4 regions of the Fretibacterium fastidiosum genome follow, and region 2 is predicted to be linked to each of the others. Evidence: riboswitches for the same ligand, from Rfam matches in the RefSeq annotation. Region 2 holds a riboswitch; each other region holds the start of a gene.

Region 1 (5,345 bases), 850 kb from region 2:
GCCATGGGCCTCATCAAGGAGGGGGACAAGGTGCGGGTCCTCACGGACATTCAGGGCCTCGAGGACCACTACGGCGACATGGACTTCAAGGTGGCCGGGACGCGGCAGGGTGTGACGGCGCTCCAGATGGACAACAAGGCCGGCGGCATCACCCGCGGGATCCTGGAGTCCGCCCTGAACCAGGCGCGGAGGGCCCGCATGGAGATCCTGGACAAGATGGAGGCCGCGGCGCCCGGACCCAGGGAGCTCTCGCCCAACGCCCCGCGCATCATGACCTTCAACATCGACCCGGAGAAGATTCGCGACGTCATCGGCCCCGGCGGCAAGGTCATCCGCGGCATCACCCAGCAGACGGGCGTGAAGATGAACGTCGAGGATTCGGGGCAGGTGTCCATCGCCGGCGCCTCTCAGGAGCAGGTGGACGAGGCCCATCGGATCGTCGTCTCCCTGACGAAGGAGCTCGAGGCTGGCGAGGTCTACCACGGCACGGTGACGCGCCTGATGGCCTTCGGCGCCTTCGTGGAGTGCCTGCCCGGCAAGGAGGGGCTGCTGCACGTCAGCGAGATCAGCACGAGCCGCGTGCCGCGGGTGGAGGACGTCTTCAAGCCCGGCGACCGCGTCCTCGTCATGGTGAAGGAGATCGACGACCAGGGGCGCGTCAACCTGACCCGGCGGCGCCTTCTGGCGGACGAGGACAGGGTGCGCGCGGTCGGCCTGGAGGGCGCGCTGCCGGATGAGCGGGAGCGCGACAACCTGATCGCCCAGCTGGCCGCCAGGGAGCCCTCCTCCTACCGGGATCGCGACCACGGCTATGGCGACCGGGACCGCAGCTACGGCGATCGGGATCGGGGAGGCTTCGGGGACCGCCGCGGCCCCGGCAGGGACCGCGACCGCGGGAGCTTCAGCGACCGCAGGAGGGACGACCGGCCCCGGAGAAGGGACTACTAAGCCCTCATGGCCGAAGTTCAGGTCCGGATCCAACGCTTTGGGCGGGCGAGGGAGTTCCCTCTGCCCGCCTACGCCACCGAGGCGTCGGCGGGGCTGGACCTGCGCGCCTCCGAGCCCTGCGTGATCGCGCCGGGCGCCCGCGCCCTCGTGCCGACGGGCATTCGGCTGGCCATCCCCTGCGGGTACGAGGCCCAGATTCGCCCCAGAAGCGGCCTGGCCCTGAAGCACGGGGTCGCGCTGCCCAACAGTCCGGGGACGATCGACGCGGACTACCGCGGCGAGGTGAAGGTGATCCTCATCAACCTGGGGGACGAGCCCTTCGTCGTCGAGTCGGGGGACCGCATCGCCCAGATGGTCTTCGCGCCCGTGACCCGCGTGGCCTGGTGCGAGGTGGAAACGCTGGACGCCACGGAGCGGGGCGAGGGGGGCTTCGGCAGTACGGGACGGTAGGTGCCCGCGGCGTGCAAGGCCTCTCCTATCCCTGACGCTCCTGCGCGCTTTCTAATGACGAGCCAATGAGCCCCGGGCCCTCCATCGCAGGAGGGGCCGGGGCTTTCGCGTTCCAGCGGGGGCGGGGCGCCGACCCAGCGCGGAGGTCGGCTCACGCCCTCTTCTGCCGTCTCACGCCTTCACGACCAGCGCGTCCGCGGCGACGGCGCCCTTTCCCTCCTCCAGCACGAAGACGGGGTTGATGTCCAGCTCCAGAAGGTCCGTCTCGATCGCGGCAAGGCGTGAAACCCGGCTGACGATGCCGGCCAGGGCGCGGATGTCCCGCGGTTTGCTGCCCCGGGTCCCGGACAGGAACGAGTACCCCTTGAGCTGGCGGATCATGTTCAGCGCCTCCTCCTCGTCCACGGGGCCGTGCCGAAGCGACACGTCGCCCAGGACCTCGACGTAGATGCCGCCCAGACCGACGGCGATCATCGGCCCGAACACCGGGTCCCGCTTCACCCCGACGATGCACTCGAACCCGCCGCGCACCATCTCGGAGACCAGAAAACCCTGAACGGCGCCGTCCCCCACGTAGTCGGCCAGGTGCTTGCGCACCGTCTTCAGCGCTCCCCGAAGCTCCTCGAAGGAGCGCACGTCCAGCGCCACGATCCCAGCCTCCGTCTTGTGCAGCACGGAGGCGGCCATCCCCTTGAGCGCCACGGGGAACCCCAGTTCCTCGGCCGCGTCGCACGCTTCCTCCAGGTTCAGGCAGAGGCGCTCGCGCGTCACGGGGATGTCGTAGCGGGAGAGGAAGACCTTGGCGTCGTACTCCGTCATGGCGTCCTTCCACTGCGGCAGGATCGGCGCATTCCCGCCGACCTCAGGGGCTGCGGGCGGCTTGAACGCCCCCCATCGGTTCAACTCCCTGAGGGCCCGCGCGCATTGGCGGAAGCTCTGGAAGATCGGGATGCCGGCCGTCTTCAGCCGTTCGATGAAGCTTCCGCCGTGCTGGTGGTCGATCATCCACACGGCGGCCTGAGGCTTGGGGCTCTTGGCGTAGCTCTCGATCATGGTGTCCGTCATGACGTCGCCGGCGTGTCCTACGATCATGGAGAGGGAGGTGACGATCGAGTCCAGCTCCGGGTCCTCCTGCACCGCGTCGAAGACGCTGCGGAAGTTCTCCGGCTGTTCCGATATCTGCACCGTCATGTCCACGGGGTTGCGGGACGCCCCGAAGGGCGGTATGGCCGCCTCGATGCGGGACCGGGTGTCGTGCGAGAAGACGGGGACGGAAAGGCCCACGTCGTTCAGGCAGTCGGCCATGACGATGCCCGCTCCGCCGGAGGTGGTCAGGATCGCCGAACGCCCGCCGCTCATGCGCTTTTCCGCGCCCAGCACCTGACCGATCCCGATGATGTCGTCGATGTCCTCCATCGGGATGACGCCGTACTGCGAGAAGACGGCCGACCAGACGCGATCGTCCCCGGTCAGGGCTGCCGTGTGGCTCTTGGCCGCCTCACGGGCCGAGGGCGAACGTCCGGCCTTCAACACGGCGACGGCGATGTCGCGCTCCCGCGCTTTGCGGACCAGCCGGAGGAACCCTGCGCCGTCCTCGAGGCCCTCCAGATAGAGCATCAGGAGGCGGACTTCGGGGTCATCGAGCACGTAGTCCGCGCACTCCACCGCGTCGAGGTCCGATTGGTTGCCGGTGGTGGCCACGTAGCGAAACCGCACCCCGTGCTCCAACCCCACCCCGAAGGAGGAGAACCCGAACGCCCCGCTCTGCGACACGAGCGCCACGTGCCCCGGCAGAGGCCGCGGCACCTCGTAAAGGGCCCCTGAGAAGGTCAGGGGGATCCCCTCGGCGAAGTTCGCCAGCCCCTGACAGTTCGGCCCCAGGACCCGGATGCCTCCGTCGCGGGCGATGGCGGACACCTCCTCCTGAAGCGCGCGGTCGCCCGTCTCGGAGAACCCGGACGAGTAGATCAGGGCGAAGGGGATTTTTTTGTCCGCACAGGCGCGCAGGGCGTCGGGGATCAGCTTTGCCTTGATGCTGAGGATGGCGAGGTCGATGGGCCCCTCGACCTCCGTGACGTTCCGGTGTACGGGGAGCCCCGATATGACGTCGGCCTTGGGGTTGATGGGATAGATGGCTCCGCCGTAGCCGAAGGACTGGAGGTAGCGGAGCGTCCGGCCCGTCAGGCGCTCCAGGCTCGACGAGGCTCCGACGATGGCGATGCTTTCCGGGGCGAAGAGCTTCCTCAGGGGGTGGGACAACAGGGCTTTGTTCGCTTCTTGCATGTGTAGGGTTCCTCCCGTTCGATGACGTCGGCCCCAGAGGGCCGCAAAGGGCCGCCCTCTGGCGAGGACGGCCCTGCATGACGGAGGAAGTGGCCTTTGGACGGCGTTCGCCGCCGGTGCGGGACGCCAAAGGCCATGCTTTTTCCGCATACCGGCCCGAATCCGCGCGGGGGGGCGTGCGCTCCCTGCGAAAGGCCGGTCTCCTGGCTCGCTCTCCTTACTCCGACCCCCTTCCCAGGATGAAAAACGTCCCAGTGGGCATGGTCGGCATTGCCGAGCTTACAGTGGCGGGTCCGCGCCGGTCTCTCACCGGACTTCCCGAACGCCTTTCGAGGTTCAATTTGTCTCTCCCCATAACTATACGGCAAAACACGAGATTGTCAAACGAGGCGTCCGAAATCTGAGAGGACGTGAAGCCCTCCCCTATAAGGAGAGGCAAAGACCCCCGGTTTTTCAGGCCCCCCTGAAAGGGGGGCTGGCGAGCCCCACAGGGGCGAGACTGACGGCCCGTGAGCGGTAGCGAACGGCAGCCGGAAGGCTCCCCGAAGGGGGGTGTAGGAGCAGCGAGTGTTTTTCATAAGACGCGCCTGTCTGACATTCCCCGCCAACGCCTCCACAAGGCAATCCATTGCCTTGCTTCGGCACAGCCGACCGACCGGCCGCCGCAATCCTCCCGAAAGATCGGCTTGCGTGAGGCCGGTCGTCTGGCCGACCCCTCCGGTTCGCTAACGCGAACCACCTCCCCTTTCAGGGGAGGCGAAAGCGCTCCCTCCGGCGAAAGTACCACTTACAGCGGATGGCCCCTGACGCGGGACCATCCGCTCTCTTTATTGTGCGCCTGCCGGGTGTTTCCCTGTTTTGATCGGTTTTGAGCGAGGGGCTTGTTTGCTATAATGAGGCCAGGAGCCGAAGGGATGGGGGAGGGATGCGGATTGTTGGTCAACACGCCCTACGACGACGTGTGATTGTTCGGGTCTCATTATTCCTGACTGACGGCCTGTGAGCGGTAGCGAACGGCAGCGAACGGCAGCCGGAAGGCTCCCCGAAGTGGGGAACTGACGGTCGGTGAAGAAACTCGCTGAAGGAGGGGGATGCGGGTGCCGGAGCGTGACATGACCGAGAAGCACCTGGAGGGATACAACGACGTCTTTGCGGACGTGGTGAACGTGTTGCTTTTCGATGGAAAGAGGCGGGTGAAGCCGGAGGACCTGAAGGACACGCGGGCCCGCACGTTCTACAAGACGGACGGGAAGCTCCATGAGCAGGAGCGGGACGTCTCCAAGCTGTGGGTCTCCGAGGGGGCCGTGATCTCCCTGATCGGGTTCGAGAACCAGACCGAGGCGGACTGGGACATGGCGCTTCGGGTGCTGGGGTACGAGGGGGCGGACTACCGGGGTCAGCTGTCCGCGGGTCAGGGACTGTACCCGGTGGTGACGCTGGTCCTCTACTTTGGTGATTCGCCCTGGACGGCGCCGCGGACGCTGTTCGAGAGGGTTTCGGTGGCTGAGGGGTTGAAGCCGTTTGTGAACGACTACCGGGTCAACGTCTTTGAGATTCCGCGTCTGACGGCGGAGCAGGTGGGGCAGTTCAAGAGCGACTTCAGGATCGTTGCGGACTACTTTGTACAGATGGGTCGGGACGAGGACTACGTGCCCCCGCGTCAG
Region 2 (5,345 bases):
ACCGAAGGCCGCGCGTCTCAAGCTCCATGCCGGTCCTGCCCTAGTGGTCCACACCCATCAGGAGCTCCGGGGCCGCACGTTTCATGTAGGCCACCATGAAGGCCGTGATCGCCCCCTCAATCAGGGCCAGGGGGATATGGGCGATAAAGACGGTGTCGGCGATGTCGGATAGATTGGCGTCCGTCCCCCTCAGGAAGATCTCCACCCCCACGGCACAGAGGAGCACGGCCAGGGCACCTGCGATGAAGCCCAGTACGGAGGCGATGGGGCCTCTGCTCCTGCAGATCGGGCCCGCGAACAGGAAGTAGGCGGCGAGCGCAGGAACGGCGACATCCACCGTATTCACCCCCAGAACGATGAGGCCGCCGAACTGAAACAGGAGGGCCTGCAGAATCAGGGCGACCATCACGGCGGGAAAGGCCGACCACCCCAAGATCAGCCCCATGGGCGCGATAAGGGAGAGGTGGGTCGAACTGGGGCCGAGCCGCACGTTGATCAGGGAGGCCAGAAAGAACACCGACGAGGAGAACGCGACGCGGACGATCTTATCGGGGTTGAGCTTTTTGAGCCCGACCGCCGTCCCGACGCCCGCGACGGCCCATCCGGCGGCCAAGGCCTGAGTGGAGAGGATTCCCTCGCTGATATGCATGGGACTACACCGCCTTCCTGCACCGCAGCAGCAGGACGAACGCGGCGATGTTGAAGATCAGGCTGACGCCGAGCCCCGCCCTCAGGAGAAGATCCAGTCCCTCAGGGGCGGCCTTCTTCTCCTGAATGTCGATGCCCGAACCGCCTCCTGTGGCCCCGGCCTTCAGGAAGTCCTCCGTCACGTTCACTGTCGCCTCGGCCCTGTGCCCGTCCTCATCGCTGACGATGACCCGCCACGTCCCGGGCTTATTGGGGGTGAAGGCGAAACGCCCCCCCTCGTCGGTCCGTCCTGACTGGTAGGCGATCTTCTCGTCGGCAGGGGAGAAGACCTTGGCCTCAAGGTAGTTCATAAGCTCTCCCGTCGAGTAGAAGAATTCGAGCGATACCGGCTTCAGCGTGGACTCCGAATAGCCCACGCCGTGTGCGTCCGCCTGCTGCGCTAAAAGGCCGCTCAGGCCGGCGATCACCGCCAGCCCGAGCAGCGCCGTCTTTTTGAAAGAGGCGTTCATCTTTGATGGACTTTGCTACTTCACTTCAAAGAGCAGGAAGGTCCTGCGAGCAACGGAGTCGTACTCGCCCTCCTTGCCGGGCAGGTCCGTCTTCATGGCGCGCACACCCCAGAGACCGGGGGCTGTGATCTTGATATGGGCCACGCCCTGGACCGCCTGGGTATAGTAGGCATAGGTGTCCTCGTACTCAGGCGCAAAACCGTCGTAGCTCGCCCACACCGCCCCTGAGTAGGGTTTTCCGTCGACCAGTATCTTCACCTCGAAGAACTCTCCAACCTTGGCGTCCGCAGGGTTGGTCACGGGGATGATCTCAAGGGCCTGCCCCGTCTGAACGGCGAAGTTCTTGTCGTCCCTGGAGGCGTTGACGATAACCTTGACGAACTTGTCGTTCTTGGTCGCCTTCGTGACCTTCAGGCCCTGGGCCTCCAGGTCCTTGCGAAGGCCGGACTTGCCGCCCTCATTCGTGACGCACCAGACACCGCCGTCCTTGTTGGCGAGGATCACCATGGACTGAGAGGCATCCTCGACGGGCAGGGAGAAGTCGATGCACAGGTTTTTCTCGTTCGGCTTCAGCCCGGCCTCCTGGAGCTTGCCGTCCTTGAAGACTCCCGCCTTGATGCGCTCGACGCTCTCCACCTCCTCGGGTACGATGAACTTGTGTCCCGAGTGGATCTCAACCGCCAGAGTCTCGCCCTTCGCCGCGTTCATCTTCTGCGGCTTCATCACCAGCTCGTGCGCAAAGGCCGCCGAGGCGACCCCAAGGAGCAAACCAGCCGCCAACACTACTTTGTTTCCGCGTTTCATGAAAAAATCATCCTCCTCAATACTTACAGAATTACGGCAAAACCCCGTTGCCGGGGTACGTCGTCCAGAGAATAAAACGCTGCAAAAACCCCCGCCTCGCGATGGGCGCGGGCGGGGGCGTCACAGACGACACGCTCCTGCGCCATCGCTCGTGGCAAAACGTCTTGTGTCCGCTTGAACGTCAGGTATTCCGGCTTGGGATCCAAGACATAGTTCGATGGAGCCGCGCCTTCGCGCCCTCCCCGAACCTGGCTTGTCCTCCTCTCACGGCGGCGGGACCGCGCGGGCGTTGCACCCGACTTCCCCCGACGAACAAGAGTTCTGTTTATAATTTATGATAACACTTTTTTTCTAAATTTTGTTATGTTTAATTTATGGAAAATTAACAAGGACGTCCTTGAGGAGTTCACACGGCTGGATGCGGCTGTGGGACAGAGACCCTGCCGTCGGACGCAGCGGGTAACCTGAGAGGGACCGCTTCACGGAGCCCGTGGTGCGGGGCAATGATCTTCAAGGACCTCGTAAGGCCTTGGTTGCAGAGGCCAGGGGCGCGCTAAGTCCGTTTCACGTCTTTTCTCACCTGTGGTGATAGGGTTCTTTTGTGAAGTGATATAATAGGAGAGCACTTTTTGAAAACTTCAGTATTCCTTGCAAGGTGAGGCTGATAGCTGATGCTGCGCTATATCCTACGTAGGCTCCTGATGATGATCCCCGTGCTGATTGGCGTCACGTTCATCGTCTTTTTCATCCTGGCCCTGACGCCTGGGGACCCGGCCGCCATCATCCTGGGCGACGGCGCGACGCCGGAGCTCCTGCAGCGGACGCGGGAGGAGCTCGGCCTCAATCGGCCCATCGTCGTGCGCTACCTGATCTACATGAAGGACGCCCTGCACGGGGACCTGGGAGTTTCCTACCGCAACAAGATCGACGTCATGGACATGGTGCTGGAGCGCTTCCCCGCGACCTGCGTCCTGGCCCTGGCCGGAATTTTTGTGGCGCTCCTCATCGGGCTCCCCACCGGCATCATCTCGGCGAAGCACCAGTACACCCTGCTCGACTACACGACGACCGTCCTGTCGCTCATCGGGGTCGCCATGCCCAACTTCTGGTTCGGGCTCCTGGTGGTCCTCGTCTTCTCGCTGGGGCTCGGATGGCTGCCGTCGCAGGGGATGGGCGAGGGGTTCGTTCCCCTCGTGAAGAGCCTCGTCCTCCCCGCCCTGACGCTGGGCACGGGCTGTGCGGCGACGATCGTCAGGATGACGCGCTCCAGTATGCTCGAGGTGATCCGGCAGGACTACATCAGTACCGCGCGCTCCAAGGGCATTTCGGAGGGCGCCGTCACCATGCGGCACATGATGCGCAACGCGCTCATCCCCATCGTCACGGCGGTGGGGCTTCAATTTGGGCACCTTTTGGGCGGCGCCATGCTGACGGAGACCATCTTCTCGTGGCCGGGGCTGGGGAGGCTCATGGTGGACTCCATCAAGTCCAAGGACATGCCGCTGGTGCTGGGTTCCGTCATCTTCCTGGCCGTCATGTTCTCCGTCGTCAACCTGGTGGTCGACATCATCTACGCCTTCGTGGACCCCCGGATCAAATCTCAGTACCAGAAGGCGTGAGGTGCCGCCATGAACGATCGGATTTCGCAGGACAACGAGCAGCGAGAGCAGAGGTCCCTCTGGGAGGAGGCGTGGCGCCGGTTCCGCAAGAACCGGCTGGCCATCCTTTCTTTGGTCTTCCTGCTCCTGCTGGCCGCCGTCGCGGCGGCGACCATACTCTGGGATTTTGCCGACGGCCGGGCGTTCTACAACGCGCACGTCATCAAGCAGAACCTTCGCCTGAGGCTGAAGGGCCCCAGCGCGGAGCACATCTTCGGCCTGGACGAGTTCGGGCGCGACATGTTCCTCAGGATGCTCTGGGGAATACGCTACTCCCTCTTCATGGGGATGGCGGGCATCGCCTTTTCGACGCTCCTGGGAGGGCTCATCGGGGCCGTAGCAGGGTACTACAAGAGGCTGGACAACGTCCTGATGCGCGCCATGGACGTCCTGCTGGCGATCCCTTCCATGCTCCTGGCGACGGCCATCGTGGCGGCTCTGGGTCCGGGGCTGGTCAACGTCCTGATCGCCATCAGCATCGCCTACGTCCCGACGTTCGCCCGCACGCTCCGCGCCTCCGTGCTGACGGTCAAGGAGCAGGAGTTCATCGAGGCGGCGCGATCCGTCGGCGCGGACAACGGGCGCATCATCATGCGCTACATCGTCCCCAACTCGCTTGCCCCGCTGATCGTGCAGTCCACCCTGGGGGTCGCGGGCGCCATCCTCTCCATCGCGGGGCTGAGCTTCCTTGGGCTGGGCATCCAGCCACCGACCCCGGAGTGGGGCTCCATGCTCTCCAACGCCCGAACGTACATCCGCGATGCGTGGCACATCACCATGATCCCCGGCGCGGGGATCATGCTCACCATCCTGGCGCTCAACCTCGTGGGCGACGGCCTGCGCGACGCGCTGGACCCGAAGTTGAAGAGCTGAGGCGGCCGACATGGAAAAGCTGATCGAGATCAAGGACCTTGCCATCCACTACGAGACCGACGACGGCGTCGTCAAGGCGCTGAACTCCGTCTCGCTGAGCCTCGTCAAGGGGCGGACGCTGGGCGTGGTCGGGGAGACGGGCGCGGGGAAGACGACGCTCGGCAAGGGCGTCCTGCGGCTCATCCCCTCTCCGCCCGGACGGATCGTGTCGGGTTCGGTGCTGTTCGAGGGACAGGACCTGCTGAAGCTGTCGGAGGCGGAGATGCGCAAGATTCGGGGGCGCAGCATCTCCATGATCTTTCAGGACCCCATGACGAGCCTCAACCCCGTCATGACCGTCGGGGATCAGATCATGGAGGTCATCCAGGCGCACAAGAACCTCCGTCGTCAGGAGGCCTGGCAGGAGGCCTGCCGCATCCTGGAGATGGTGGGGATCCCCGGGCAGAGGGGCAGGGAGTATCCCCATCAGTTCTCCGGCGGGATGCGGCAGCGGGTCGGCATCGCCATCGCCCTGGCCTGCGCGCCCACGCTCCTCATCGCCGACGAGCCCACGACGGCGCTGGACGTCACCATTCAGGCTCAGGTGCTGGAGATGATTCGAGACCTCAAGAAGGCGTTGGGCACCTCCGTCATCCTCATCACCCACGACCTGGGCGTCGTTGCCCACAACTGCGACTACGTGGCGATCATCTACGCGGGAACGCTGATGGAGTACGGGGCCCTGCGCGAGATCTTCAAGTCCCCCCAGCACCCCTACACGATCGGGCTCTTTGGCTCCATCCCAAGCCTCGAGAGGAAGGCGGACCGCCTGCGCCCCATCCCCGGCCTGATGCCGGACCCGACGAACCTGCCT
Region 3 (5,345 bases), 590 kb from region 2:
CCAATCCCGCAGGAACGTGAAGCGCGGGCAAAGCAGGGGGCCAACAATCAGTTGTCCATCCCCCGCCGCAGTGCCTCCACCTCGCCGAGGGATAGCCCGGTGAAGTCAACGACCTGCTCCAGCGGGACGCCTCGCACCAGCATCCGCCGCGCCGTGGCGGCGATGCCCCTTGCCTCTCCAAGCTTTATGCCTCTCGCCTCTCCAAGCTGAATGCCCTCCGTCCTGCCAAGACGTATGCCCCTGGCCTCCACCTTATCCAAAACGCTCAGCATGGTAACGCTCTCCCCCTCCCTGAATTGATTCTGCGCATCCTCAAATCGATGGTCCCGCGTCAGTGCAGACAACAGCTTCAGCACTCCGTCCACGTGCTCGACAACCCGACGGGAAGGAACGTAATCCCGCTTCCTCCTCATCTGCACAAAGTAGTCCGCCACTATCCTGAAGTCGCTCGTGAAACGCTCCACCTGCTCGTCCGTCAGAAAGGATATCTCGAAGAGATTCACCCTGTGATCACTCACAAACGGCTTCATTTCATCGGGAACCCGGACCCTCTCATAGAGCGACCGAGGCCCCGTCCAGGGCTCTTCGCCAAAGTAAAGGACCAACGTCACCACGGGGTAGAGGCCGCCTTTTTCAGACAGCTGGTTGCGGTAATCCGCCCCCTCGTATCCCAGCACCCGAAGCGGCATGTCCCTGTCGATCCGGGTTTGATTCTCAAAGCCGATCAGCGAGATGACGATCCCTTCCGGAGCCCACAGCTTGGAGACGTCCCGTTCCTGCTCGCGGAGTTTGCCGTCCGCCTTGTACTGGGTGCGCGCCTGCGTATCACGCAGGTCGTCGGGGAGAATCCGCCTCTCTCCGTTGAAGAGCAGCACGTTCACGATGTCCGCAAAAACGTCATTGTAGGACTCAAGGTGCCGTTCCGTGATGTCCTTCTCAGGCATCCCCCGACCTCCTGTCGCCTATGTTGTCTTCATTATAGCAAAGTCGGGCCGTCAGCCCAAAACGCAGCGCCGGAGGCGGTGCTGCGGCATCGTTCGCCTGCACCGGCCCTCCAGGTCCAGTGCAAGCGAGCCGCCCTTCTTGCCCTCGCCAGGTTTCTTGCCGTCATCAGGCTTCTTTCCGTAAAAGGACGTGGCCTTCCCGGTGTTGGACCTGGACACCAAACCATACTGTTTGATGGTGCCCGTGACATTCCATACCGTACAGAACCACCAGAACCACGAATCCGGTTTCACAGCCACGTCGTTCGAGACCCGGACGTTCACCAGACGATCGTTCCCCGATGGCGTCATCTCCGTCGGTGTCAACGTCAATAACGGGTGCGCTTGAAAAAATCAGCCCATTCAAGGCCAAATCGACGATCATCCCCACGCGGCCTGAGGCTTGAATCCCAGCGCTGGCCCTCTGAGGGTCAAGCGGTCCCCGCCCCAATCGTCAACCACGCAGAACCGCGGCGCGACACAATATTTACCCCCGCATCAACATCAACGGTCACCAAAGCACCCTCGATAAACGCCTTGTCGCCGACCGATGGCGGACCATCTTAAGGAAGCCAGTTGTCAGGGGTACTCCACTTTGTGTCGCCTCCAACGCCCTTCCACGTATCAATCTTCGCCAACGCGGTCCCGGCAAGGCTCAGAGCGAAGGCCGCCGCCAGCGCCGCCACGCCTGCGACATTGGCCCTGCGCGCGCCTTTCATTTTTCCTCCCCTCGTGCTAAGATGACGGCACAGGTCAAGGCCGTGCGGCAGCGCGCAAGCGCTCCAAGAGGGAAGGGGGTGCAAGTCCCCCGCAGCTTCCACTACTGTAAGCGACGACGAGAGGACATCAGGCCACTGTCCCGGCAGGACGCCGGAGCGGGAAGGCGTCCTCGAGGAGGAATCGCAAGCCAGGAGACCTGCCCACGCGCCGCAGCAAGAACTCCCGGGACAGGGGAGCGGCGGCTTTTTTCCAGGATCTTTGCGTTCGCGCGCCGAGGGACCCCGTCCGTGGAGGGCGGGGCCTTTTTGTTGTGCGCTTCGCGCTTATTTTTTAAGAAGGGGGGTGACGGTGGAGGGAGGGACCGCGGCGTCTGCGTTTTTCCGTTTGCGTTTATGATCAGCGAATCGAGGAGGAAGTCTTGATGAGAAACAGGTTCTTTGCTTTTGTGCTCTGCGCGGCGGCCGCGCTCCTGCTGGCCCTGTCCCCGGCGGAGGCCGCGCGGACGGCATACCCCGTCACGATCGACAACGGGGACCGGCAGGTGACGTTCGAGAAGGCGCCGGAGCGGGTCGTGACCAACGGCGACGGCAACATCATCGAGCTGATGTTCGCCCTCGACCTGGACGACAGGCTCGCCGGCTACGCGGGCTTCCCGGAGTACGGCGGCCAGGTCGCGCCGGACCACCGGGAGAGGCTCAAGAAGATCCCCGTCGCCGCACCGGGCTACATCACGCTCGAGGTGCTGCTGGGGCAGAAGCCGGACCTCTTCCTGTCCGGCTACCAGTACGGGACGAGCGTTCCGGGCGACACGTCGGCCGGAGCCATCACGCCGGACGAGCTGGAGAAGCACGGCGTCAAGTGCTACAACATCACGGAGTCCCTGATCCGCGTCATGAAGAAGCCGCCGGTGAGCCTCGAGGACACCTACACGGACCTGAGGAACCTGGGCATCATCTTCGACGTGCAGGACCGCGCGGAGCAGTGCATCGCTTCCATGAAGGAGCGCGCCGCAGCCGTGGAGGCGAAGCTGGCAGACGTGGACGCGGCGAAGCCGATCGGCGTCTTCATCTATCAGACGTGGAACGCGCCGGACCAGCCCCCGCGCACGGTGGGCGCCCAGGCCATGCCGAGCGCCCTGATGAAGATGGCGAAGGCCCGCAACGTCTTTGACGACATCGACGACAGCTACGTCAAGGCCACCTGGGAGGACGTCGTGGGGCGCAACCCGGACGTCATCCTGATCCTGGAGTGCGGAAACGCCAACGGCGCGGAGCGAAAGAAGCTCCTGATGGAGGACCCCGTCCTTCAGGGCGTGAAGGCGATCCAGGACGACCGCGTCATCGTCATCAGGGTTGAGGAGACGTATCCGGGCCCGCGGGCCGTCATCGGCCTCGAGGCCATCGCCCGGGCGCTCTACCCCGACCGGTTCTAGCCGCGCCACCCTGCTGGCGGACCTCTCATGAGTCCTCTCTCCCCCTTCAGGAGGACGGGCGTTCCCGCGCTCGTCCTCCTCGCCCTCCTGCTCCTGACGATGACCTTCGGCGTCTCCACCGGTCCGGTGCCCATCCCCTTCGGAAGGGTCTGGGGCATCGTCCTGCATCAGGTCTTCCCCGACTGGCAGGCCATGGCTCAGGACTGGCCGCAGAACGAGGTCAGCATCGTCTGGCAGCTCCGGCTTCCCCGCGTGCTCCTGGGGGCCATCGTCGGGGCCGGGCTGATGATGGCCGGCGCGGCCATCCAGTCGCTGGTGCGCAACTCCCTGGCGGACCCCTACCTGCTCGGCATCTCCTCCGGCGGCTGTGCGGGCGCAGTGGCGGCCCTCCTGCTCCTGGGAAAGGTCCTGGGCAGCAGCTACACCGGCCTGTCCACCGTCTTCCTCATGGCCTTCCTCGGCTCCCTCCTGGCCTTCGGCCTCGTCCTCCTCATCGCCGCGCAGGGGGAAGGGCTCACGCCCATGCGCATGATCCTGTCGGGGCTGGCCGTCAGCTACATGTTCACGGCCCTCACGAACTTCATGGTCTACCTCAACCAGCGGAGCGGGGCCGAGAGCGCGATGTTCTGGATGCTGGGCGGTCTGGGCGGCGCGCGTTGGGACCGGCTTCCGATCCCCCTCGCGGTCACCGCGGCCTGCCTCGTCCTCCTCGTCCTTCAGGGGCGGTCCCTCAACGCGCTGATGCTGGGGGACGAAAGCGCGGCGGCTCTGGGCGTGGACGTCCGGCGCTTCAGACGCTTCCTGTTCGCGCTCACGTCGCTCCTGACGGGAACGCTGGTGGCCGTCAGCGGCTCCATCGGCTTCGTTGGGCTCGTGGTGCCGCACGTCATGCGCATGACCGTCGGCGCGGACCATCGGCGCATCCTGCCCCTGGGCGCGCTGGTCGGCGCCATCTTCCTCATTCTCGCGGACGCCTTCTCCCGCGCGGTTCTGGCGCCCCGTGAGCTCCCCCTCGGCGTCGTGACGGGCTTCGTCGGCGCGCCGTTCTTCATCTGGCTCCTCAGGCGGAGCGGGAGGCAGGGGCGGTCATGAGCGCAACGCTGAAGGTCGAGGCCCTCCGATGGGGCGCGGAGGGCCGCCCCATCGTCCAGGGCGTCTCACTCACGGTGGAGGAGGGCGAGTTCGTGGGCGTCATCGGCCCGAACGGCAGCGGGAAGTCCAGCCTGCTGCGCTGCATCTACCGCGCCAGCCGGCCCCAGGGCGGCACCGTCCTCCTGGACGGCCGCGACCTGTGGCGGATGCCGGTGAAGGAGGCCGCGCGGCACGCTGCCGCCGTGCCGCAGGAGATGCCGACGCAGTTCGAGTTCACCGTCCGCGAGATCGTGGCCATGGGGCGCTATCCCCACAAGGGGCCCTTCAGCGGCGTGGACGCGCGGGACGAGGCGCTCGTCGATCGGGCGCTCGAGTACGTCGGGATGACCCCCTGCGCCGAACGGACGTTTGCATCGCTGTCGGGCGGTGAGAAGCAGCGCGCGCTCATCGCGCGGGCCATCGCCCAGGACGCCGGCCTTCTGCTCCTGGACGAGCCGACGAATCACCTGGACGTCTACTATCAGTTGGAGATCCTGGACCTGATCCGCAGCGCCGGCGTCAGTTGCCTCGTCGTGATGCACGACCTGAACCTGGCCGCGCAGCACTGCGACCGCCTGTACGTCATGCACGACGGGCGCGTCGTCGCCGGCGGAAGGCCGCGGGACGTCCTGACCCCGGAGCTGATCCGCCGCGTGTACCGCGTGGAGGCAGAGGTCACGACCGCGCCGGGCGGCGCGCCCCACGTGCTGTTCCTCCGCGCCCTCAAGCCGCAGAGGACGGCAGAGCTCAAACCAAACCGCGCTTAAAAGCGTGGCTCGCCTTCCAAAAAGGGGAGGTGGCCTAAAGGGTCGGAAGATGCGTTTCGCCTCCCTGCAAGGGGAGGCAATCCACATTAGACGCGATTTGGTATCCGATGTCCTTCCTTCGGTAAATCGGTCAGGCTATCCAGAAAGAGACCCCATAGAGGAGCACCGTCAGGACAGGGAGCCTCAGTTCCGAACGACAAAAACCCTTTTTTTATCAAAAAACAACAAAAATATTTTTATTATTTTGTGGTTTTATCTGATGACATTATGCCTTTTCGGGGCATAGAATGGCATTAAGTTGCACAGTTCTAC
Region 4 (5,345 bases), 400 kb from region 2:
TCTGTGAAAACTTTTGGTTCAAATCCAATGTTTTTACGCTTATTCGGTTCCCACTCATCTGATAAACGTTGTTCGGCTGGATGGCCTCATCGGTAGCTGCATACAGCAGCATACCGGAAACCTTATGCGGTTGGGCTCCGAAATTCGTGTCCGTGTTTTTTACGTAAGTGAAAATCTGATACAGATTGTTGGAATGAAGCGTGTGAACGTCATACTGCGTCTGCGTTGTGCGCCTATAATACTTGGCATCAATAATAAGGACTTCGCTGCCCCTGATCAGCATGATATCGCTCTGCATAATCGGCAGCATTGTTCCGTTGCCATCATCAAGCGCCCACGGAATTTGCGAGGCCGTTACCGTCACCTGCGGGCATTCCCTGACATAATATTCGAGGATAAACTTCTCGTAGAGACGATTCATACGCTGTTCATCAACAAAGGCTGCCAGCTTATACTCGCCGGAATCCGTGGTCAGCAGCATTCCATCAATAATGAGCTGGCACAGGCCGATGAGCATACGGTAGGTATTGTTGTTCCTCTGAAAACGGATAGCTGACCACCTAATCGTGGTGGGATCAATCGTACTTACCTTGGAAAAAAACAGCATCTCTTTTTTCAGATTGCTCTTGTACTCCTGGTCTACCTTCGTATGCCGGAGCAAGAGCATGACGGTCGTTTTCAGTATCTGATTCAAGAGATTGTTTTCTGACAGCTCATCATACTCACAGGTCAGCATGCACTTTCTGGCAAGGCGATTTTGAATGGTTCTCGGCATATCAATTTTGCCACGGACCACAGCCACATCCTCTTTGCGATTTAGATACTCTCGATACAGGCCCTGCTTCAGTTGGCGACCGATACCCTTGGCGAGGACCGCCGCAAAAAGGTTATGTATGTTCTCGAATTCTTCGGTAGCGACATCCTCATAACCACCTTGATTCAGCGCGGTGAAGGCATACGAAAGCATATAGTATATGTTTTTTATGAAGATGCTCCTATCCTTTATCATTGAAACACACCCAGTAAAATATTCTCCCAGTGTCGGAGCTTGTTGACATCGTCAAACCAATATTCACTCAACATCGGCAGAATATCGTAATCGACGATGGAATACAGCCAGTCCCTGGTGCAAACATCTCTGCCACAAAAATAGCTGTGGCCGACGCAGAATCCCTTGCCCAGCGACCTGTCGAGAGAAATCTCCCGATTCAATTCCTTAACCTTAGATACCAGCTCATTCAGTGTTTCGTTATTCAGGCTGTTTTGATACTGGATGAAGCCGTCAGAATCGAAGCCCGGTTCCATTTCAAAGAAGCTGAAGCGGCGACGAAGAGCGTAGTCAATCATGGCCAGGCTGCGGTCTGCTGTATTCATCATGCCGATGATGTACAGATTTTTAGGAACTGAGAAGGGAAGTCCATTATAGGCCAATGTTGCCTTGGTGCCTCTATAGTCTTTCTCAATGAGCAGAAGCAGCTCTCCGAAAATTTTACTCATGTTGCCACGATTGATCTCGTCAATGATAAAGAAGAAATCTTTATCCAATCGGTTCGCGGCCTTCTCACAAAAGCGATAAAAGATACCATACTTGAGCTCAAAACCGTCCTCTACGGGCTTGTAGCCCATCATGAAGTCCTCATAGGAATAGTTTTGATGAAATTGCACGAATTCAATCCTGCTATCATCTTCTTCTCCCATCATAGACCATGCCAGACGTCTGGCAGCAAAGGTCTTTCCCACGCCGGGAGCGCCCTGAAGGATGATATTCTTTTTATTTTGAAGAACGGATACAAGGTTTTCATAACGTTTTTCCGTCATGTAAACTTCATCAAGGAAATCACTCTTTGTGTATGCGTTAATGGGAGCCACCACTGTAACCGGATATTTTTCGCCCGATGCGGCAGTAACATACAGTTTAACGTTGCTCAAATCAGCCTTATCGAGTGCCGCAGAAAGCTCATCCCTCAATTTCCAAACGAAGCTGCCTTCTTCATTTTTATCAGCGTTACGGCCCACGTAAAGAACCGTCCACCACCGTGTGGAGCCATTGTCTCTGGTGTTTGGTGAAATGCCGGTGGCTTCACAAATGCGCTTTGCCAGTCCGAATGAACCGGCGTTGTAGAAATTTTTTGTCTCACCGTATTTCATGGCAAGCTGTGTGCAGGATGCCATGCCGCCGTAGTCTTTTATGCGCTTCATGATTTCCAGTGCACTGGTGGTAAAGACGGTTTCGTCCTCGAGGAGTTTGCTCCAGTCATCGACAGTAAGGCCGGAATCATAATCGGAACCATACCATTTAACAGGCTTTGCAGCAGCGGCATCCTTTTGCGAATAATATCTGCTGATGTAAAATCCAACGTCAATGGTCAGAGTTTTCAACTCAGGATCGGAATAGCACGTCTCGGTCAATTGCGATTCGAAGAGGTTCACCAGCTCGGTATCTTCTTTTAAAGCCAGGCTGATCTCATCGTAAAGTCGTAGGAAGTTTCGGATATTATCGGCATAAGCGCCTTTTTTGAAACGGTAATTCGAGTTAAGTTCGTTGGCAACTGCTTTTGCTTCACTGAACTTGTAGATGTAGTATTTGTCCGGATAACGGAGCCACAAGTAGGTGCTGATGGAATTTTCATACTGATAATGCTGTGCGTCCTCGCTCCCGTACTCCTTCAAGAGGATGGACGAGTGCGCACTAAAAGCATCCATCCGTTCAAACACATCCTTGCTCTCATCGAACAGAGCAATGAACATGGAACGAACCTCTTCATGAGCGGACCTGGCGAAATCGACGATCATGCCCTTCGGGAAGTAATTTGCGGAAGTCAGTAAATTGAGGGTTTTGTCCAAAGACCGACTCAGCATCTCCGGAAAATCAACTGCGTTCACATCCCAATTATCCTGAAACCATTTCACGGCTTCCCATTTGTATTTCTCATTTTCCCACTGTTTTGAAACGAAGTTCCGTTTGTACTCAACCAGTATATCCTTCAGTCGAAATGGATCAAACATGGCAAACACCTCTCAAATGCTTGTCGTGCTATAGCGAAAACCAGGTGCTTTTATTATAGCGCTCCATCATCAAGGCAGGAAATTGAACCTCAACGCCGCCCGCCACTGCTTCAGGCCAGACGCCATCCCCCAAAACGGGGTGACAGGACCGTTGAGCGACAGCAGACGATCGGCGGCCTTGTTGCTTTTTTGAGGGCGTTCCATTAGAATGACGTCTTGTACAAACAGGCTGTTTGTATATGGAAATGCGTCATCGTCCTCCCTGTCCGACGCGCGATACGGTGGGGACGGTGTAGATGGAATGGGGTGAGAGTCCCCGCGCGGCCGGCACTGTAAGCGTGAACCCATGCTGAAGCGTCTCTTCGGGACGCCATGACGAACGTCAGTCACTGCGGCATCAGGCCGTGGGAAGGCAGGCATCGGGCGCTGGGGGCTCTCCCCCTGAATCGCAAGTCAGGAGACTTACGCATTTTCTCTGGAGGACGTTGGCCCCCTGCCCAGGGCGGACGTCTTGGCGCGTGAAAACGGACGCGCCGACCTTCTCGCTTGCAGAAGCGCAGAGGGCCGGCGCGTTTTTATCTCTGCGACGCGCAAAAGGTGCGGGCTTGCCGCCCGCAGGAGTTTTGCACTATTTTTGGAATTTTAGGAGGCAAACATGAAGAAAACGGTTTTTGCGGCGCTTTCCCTCGCGATGGCGCTCCTCTGCGGCACGGCCCTGGCGAAGGATGAGATCGTCCTGTCGGGCGGCGATAACGCCATGGCGGGAAAGATCGACCCCGTCCGCGGGTATGGTGTCTGGGGACCCGACATCTTTCACTGCCACCTGCTGAAACCCGGCAAGGACAACCTGCTGGAAAAGGACCTGGCAACGGATGAGAAGGTCAGCGAAGACGGGCTGAGGTACACGTATGAAATTCGCGAGGACGCGAAGTTCGCCGACGGCCACCCCCTGACAGCGGAGGACATCGTCTTCACGTTTGAGAGCACGAAGGCCGCCGCATCGGTCGCAGACCTCTCGATGTTGGAGAGCGTTCGGGCGCTCGACGACCGAACGGTGGAGTTCACGCTCTCCCGTCCATGGTCGTTCTTTCCGCACCTCCTGAGTTACGTCGGCATCGTTCCGAAGCACGCTTATAAGGAGGGCTACGGTGACATGCCGCTGGGCTCAGGCGCCTGGCGTATCGTGGACTTCCAGATCGGACAGCAGATGATTTTGGAGCCCAATCCGCACTATTACGGCAGGAAGTCCCCCTTCAAACGGGTGACGATCCTCAAGGTCGACGACGACGCCACGCTCGCTGCAGCGAAGTCGGGACAGTTGGACTTCGTCTTCATTCCGGCGGAGTTCGCGGCCACAAAACAGGAGGTGCCGGGCATGAAGCTCCTGACGCTCGACACCTTCACCTCGCTGGCGATCAACCTGCCCGTCATCCCCGAAGGGGTTGCCTCAGGAGATGAGAAGGTGGGTAACAACGTGACCTGTGACCCGGCCATCCGCCGCGCGCTGAACGTCGGCATCAGCCGTCAGCTTCTGGTCGATCAGGCGTTGAGCGGAATGGGGAAGCCCTCCTTCACCATCGGCGGAGGCTGGCTGCCCTGGGCCTCGAAGCGGACGTTCGAGGACGGACGCCTGGAGGAGGCAAAGAAGATCCTCGAGGACGCCGGCTGGGTGGATTCGGACGGCGACGGCATCCGGGAGAAGGACGGCCTGAAGGCGGAGTTCACGATCAAGGGCCGCAGCAACGACATGCCTCGTTACAACGTGGTCGTGGCGGTCGCGGAGAGCGCCAAAGCGCTTGGAATCCATATTATCCCTCAATCCGCACCCTGGGTTGAAGCGCGCCACGCCCGCGCTACGCCGACGTGCTGGGCGTTCGGCTACCCCAGCCCTTCGGACTTCTATCTGTTTTACCATTCTTCGCAGATCAACAAAGGCGTGATCGGCAATCCGCCCTCGTACTCCAACCCGGAGGTCGACGCCCTGATCGACAGGGCGCTGCGCGCCACAAGCCAGGAGGAGAGCGACAGGCTGTGGCAGCAGGCTGAAGAGCTGGCGGACGCAGACGTGCCGTTCCTGTACGTTGCCTGTCCCCAGGACAACTACCTCGTCCGCGACGGACTGACGATACCGCCGCTAGGAAGGGTCAAATCCAGAAACCAGGGCGGAGCGGGGCTGGAGAACCTGAACGAGTGGAGCTGGAGCGAATGAGACAGCGGGGGATCGCTCCCCGGGGGAAGGAGAGGGGTTAGTGAGTAAGGGATTCGCACGGTACGTCGCGGGGTCTCTCGGGCGGTTGCTGCTCCTGCTCGTTTCCTGTTCCGCGCTCAGCTTTTTTCTG

Evidence for each region. A riboswitch is a leader RNA that binds a small molecule or an ion and turns the genes downstream of it on or off. The one in region 2 is predicted to bind cobalamin.
Region 1: linked by a shared signal. The riboswitch ahead of ACK28C_RS12060 (acetate--CoA ligase family protein) and the one ahead of ACK28C_RS03180 (DUF4198 domain-containing protein) in region 2 are both predicted to bind cobalamin.
Region 3: linked by a shared signal. The riboswitch ahead of ACK28C_RS05510 (ABC transporter substrate-binding protein) and the one ahead of ACK28C_RS03180 (DUF4198 domain-containing protein) in region 2 are both predicted to bind cobalamin.
Region 4: linked by a shared signal. The riboswitch ahead of ACK28C_RS04835 (ABC transporter substrate-binding protein) and the one ahead of ACK28C_RS03180 (DUF4198 domain-containing protein) in region 2 are both predicted to bind cobalamin.

What each region holds. Positions count from the first base shown of each region.
Region 1 covers NZ_OZ209244.1:2,695,423-2,700,767, reverse strand. Annotated here, with positions in the region: gene ACK28C_RS12070 (polyribonucleotide nucleotidyltransferase) at 1-948, shown strand, start outside; gene dut (dUTP diphosphatase) at 955-1,398, shown strand; gene ACK28C_RS12060 (acetate--CoA ligase family protein) at 1,570-3,681, opposite strand; cobalamin riboswitch at 3,857-4,026, opposite strand; gene ACK28C_RS12055 (Rpn family recombination-promoting nuclease/putative transposase) at 4,779-5,345, shown strand, end outside.
Region 2 covers NZ_OZ209244.1:692,579-697,923, reverse strand. Annotated here, with positions in the region: gene ACK28C_RS03195 (energy-coupling factor transporter transmembrane component T family protein) at 1-28, opposite strand, end outside; gene cbiM (cobalt transporter CbiM) at 41-649, opposite strand; gene ACK28C_RS03185 (hypothetical protein) at 654-1,157, opposite strand; gene ACK28C_RS03180 (DUF4198 domain-containing protein) at 1,173-1,961, opposite strand; cobalamin riboswitch at 2,124-2,321, opposite strand; gene ACK28C_RS03175 (ABC transporter permease) at 2,633-3,580, shown strand; gene ACK28C_RS03170 (ABC transporter permease) at 3,590-4,492, shown strand; gene ACK28C_RS03165 (ABC transporter ATP-binding protein) at 4,503-5,345, shown strand, end outside.
Region 3 covers NZ_OZ209244.1:1,287,459-1,292,803, reverse strand. Annotated here, with positions in the region: gene ACK28C_RS05520 (Rpn family recombination-promoting nuclease/putative transposase) at 48-944, opposite strand; gene ACK28C_RS05515 (hypothetical protein) at 996-1,316, opposite strand; cobalamin riboswitch at 1,749-1,904, shown strand; gene ACK28C_RS05510 (ABC transporter substrate-binding protein) at 2,125-3,135, shown strand; gene ACK28C_RS05505 (iron ABC transporter permease) at 3,163-4,227, shown strand; gene ACK28C_RS05500 (ABC transporter ATP-binding protein) at 4,224-5,033, shown strand.
Region 4 covers NZ_OZ209244.1:1,095,710-1,101,054, reverse strand. Annotated here, with positions in the region: gene mcrC (5-methylcytosine-specific restriction endonuclease system specificity protein McrC) at 1-1,009, opposite strand, end outside; gene ACK28C_RS04840 (AAA family ATPase) at 1,006-3,006, opposite strand; cobalamin riboswitch at 3,243-3,491, shown strand; gene ACK28C_RS04835 (ABC transporter substrate-binding protein) at 3,662-5,215, shown strand; gene ACK28C_RS04830 (ABC transporter permease) at 5,256-5,345, shown strand, end outside.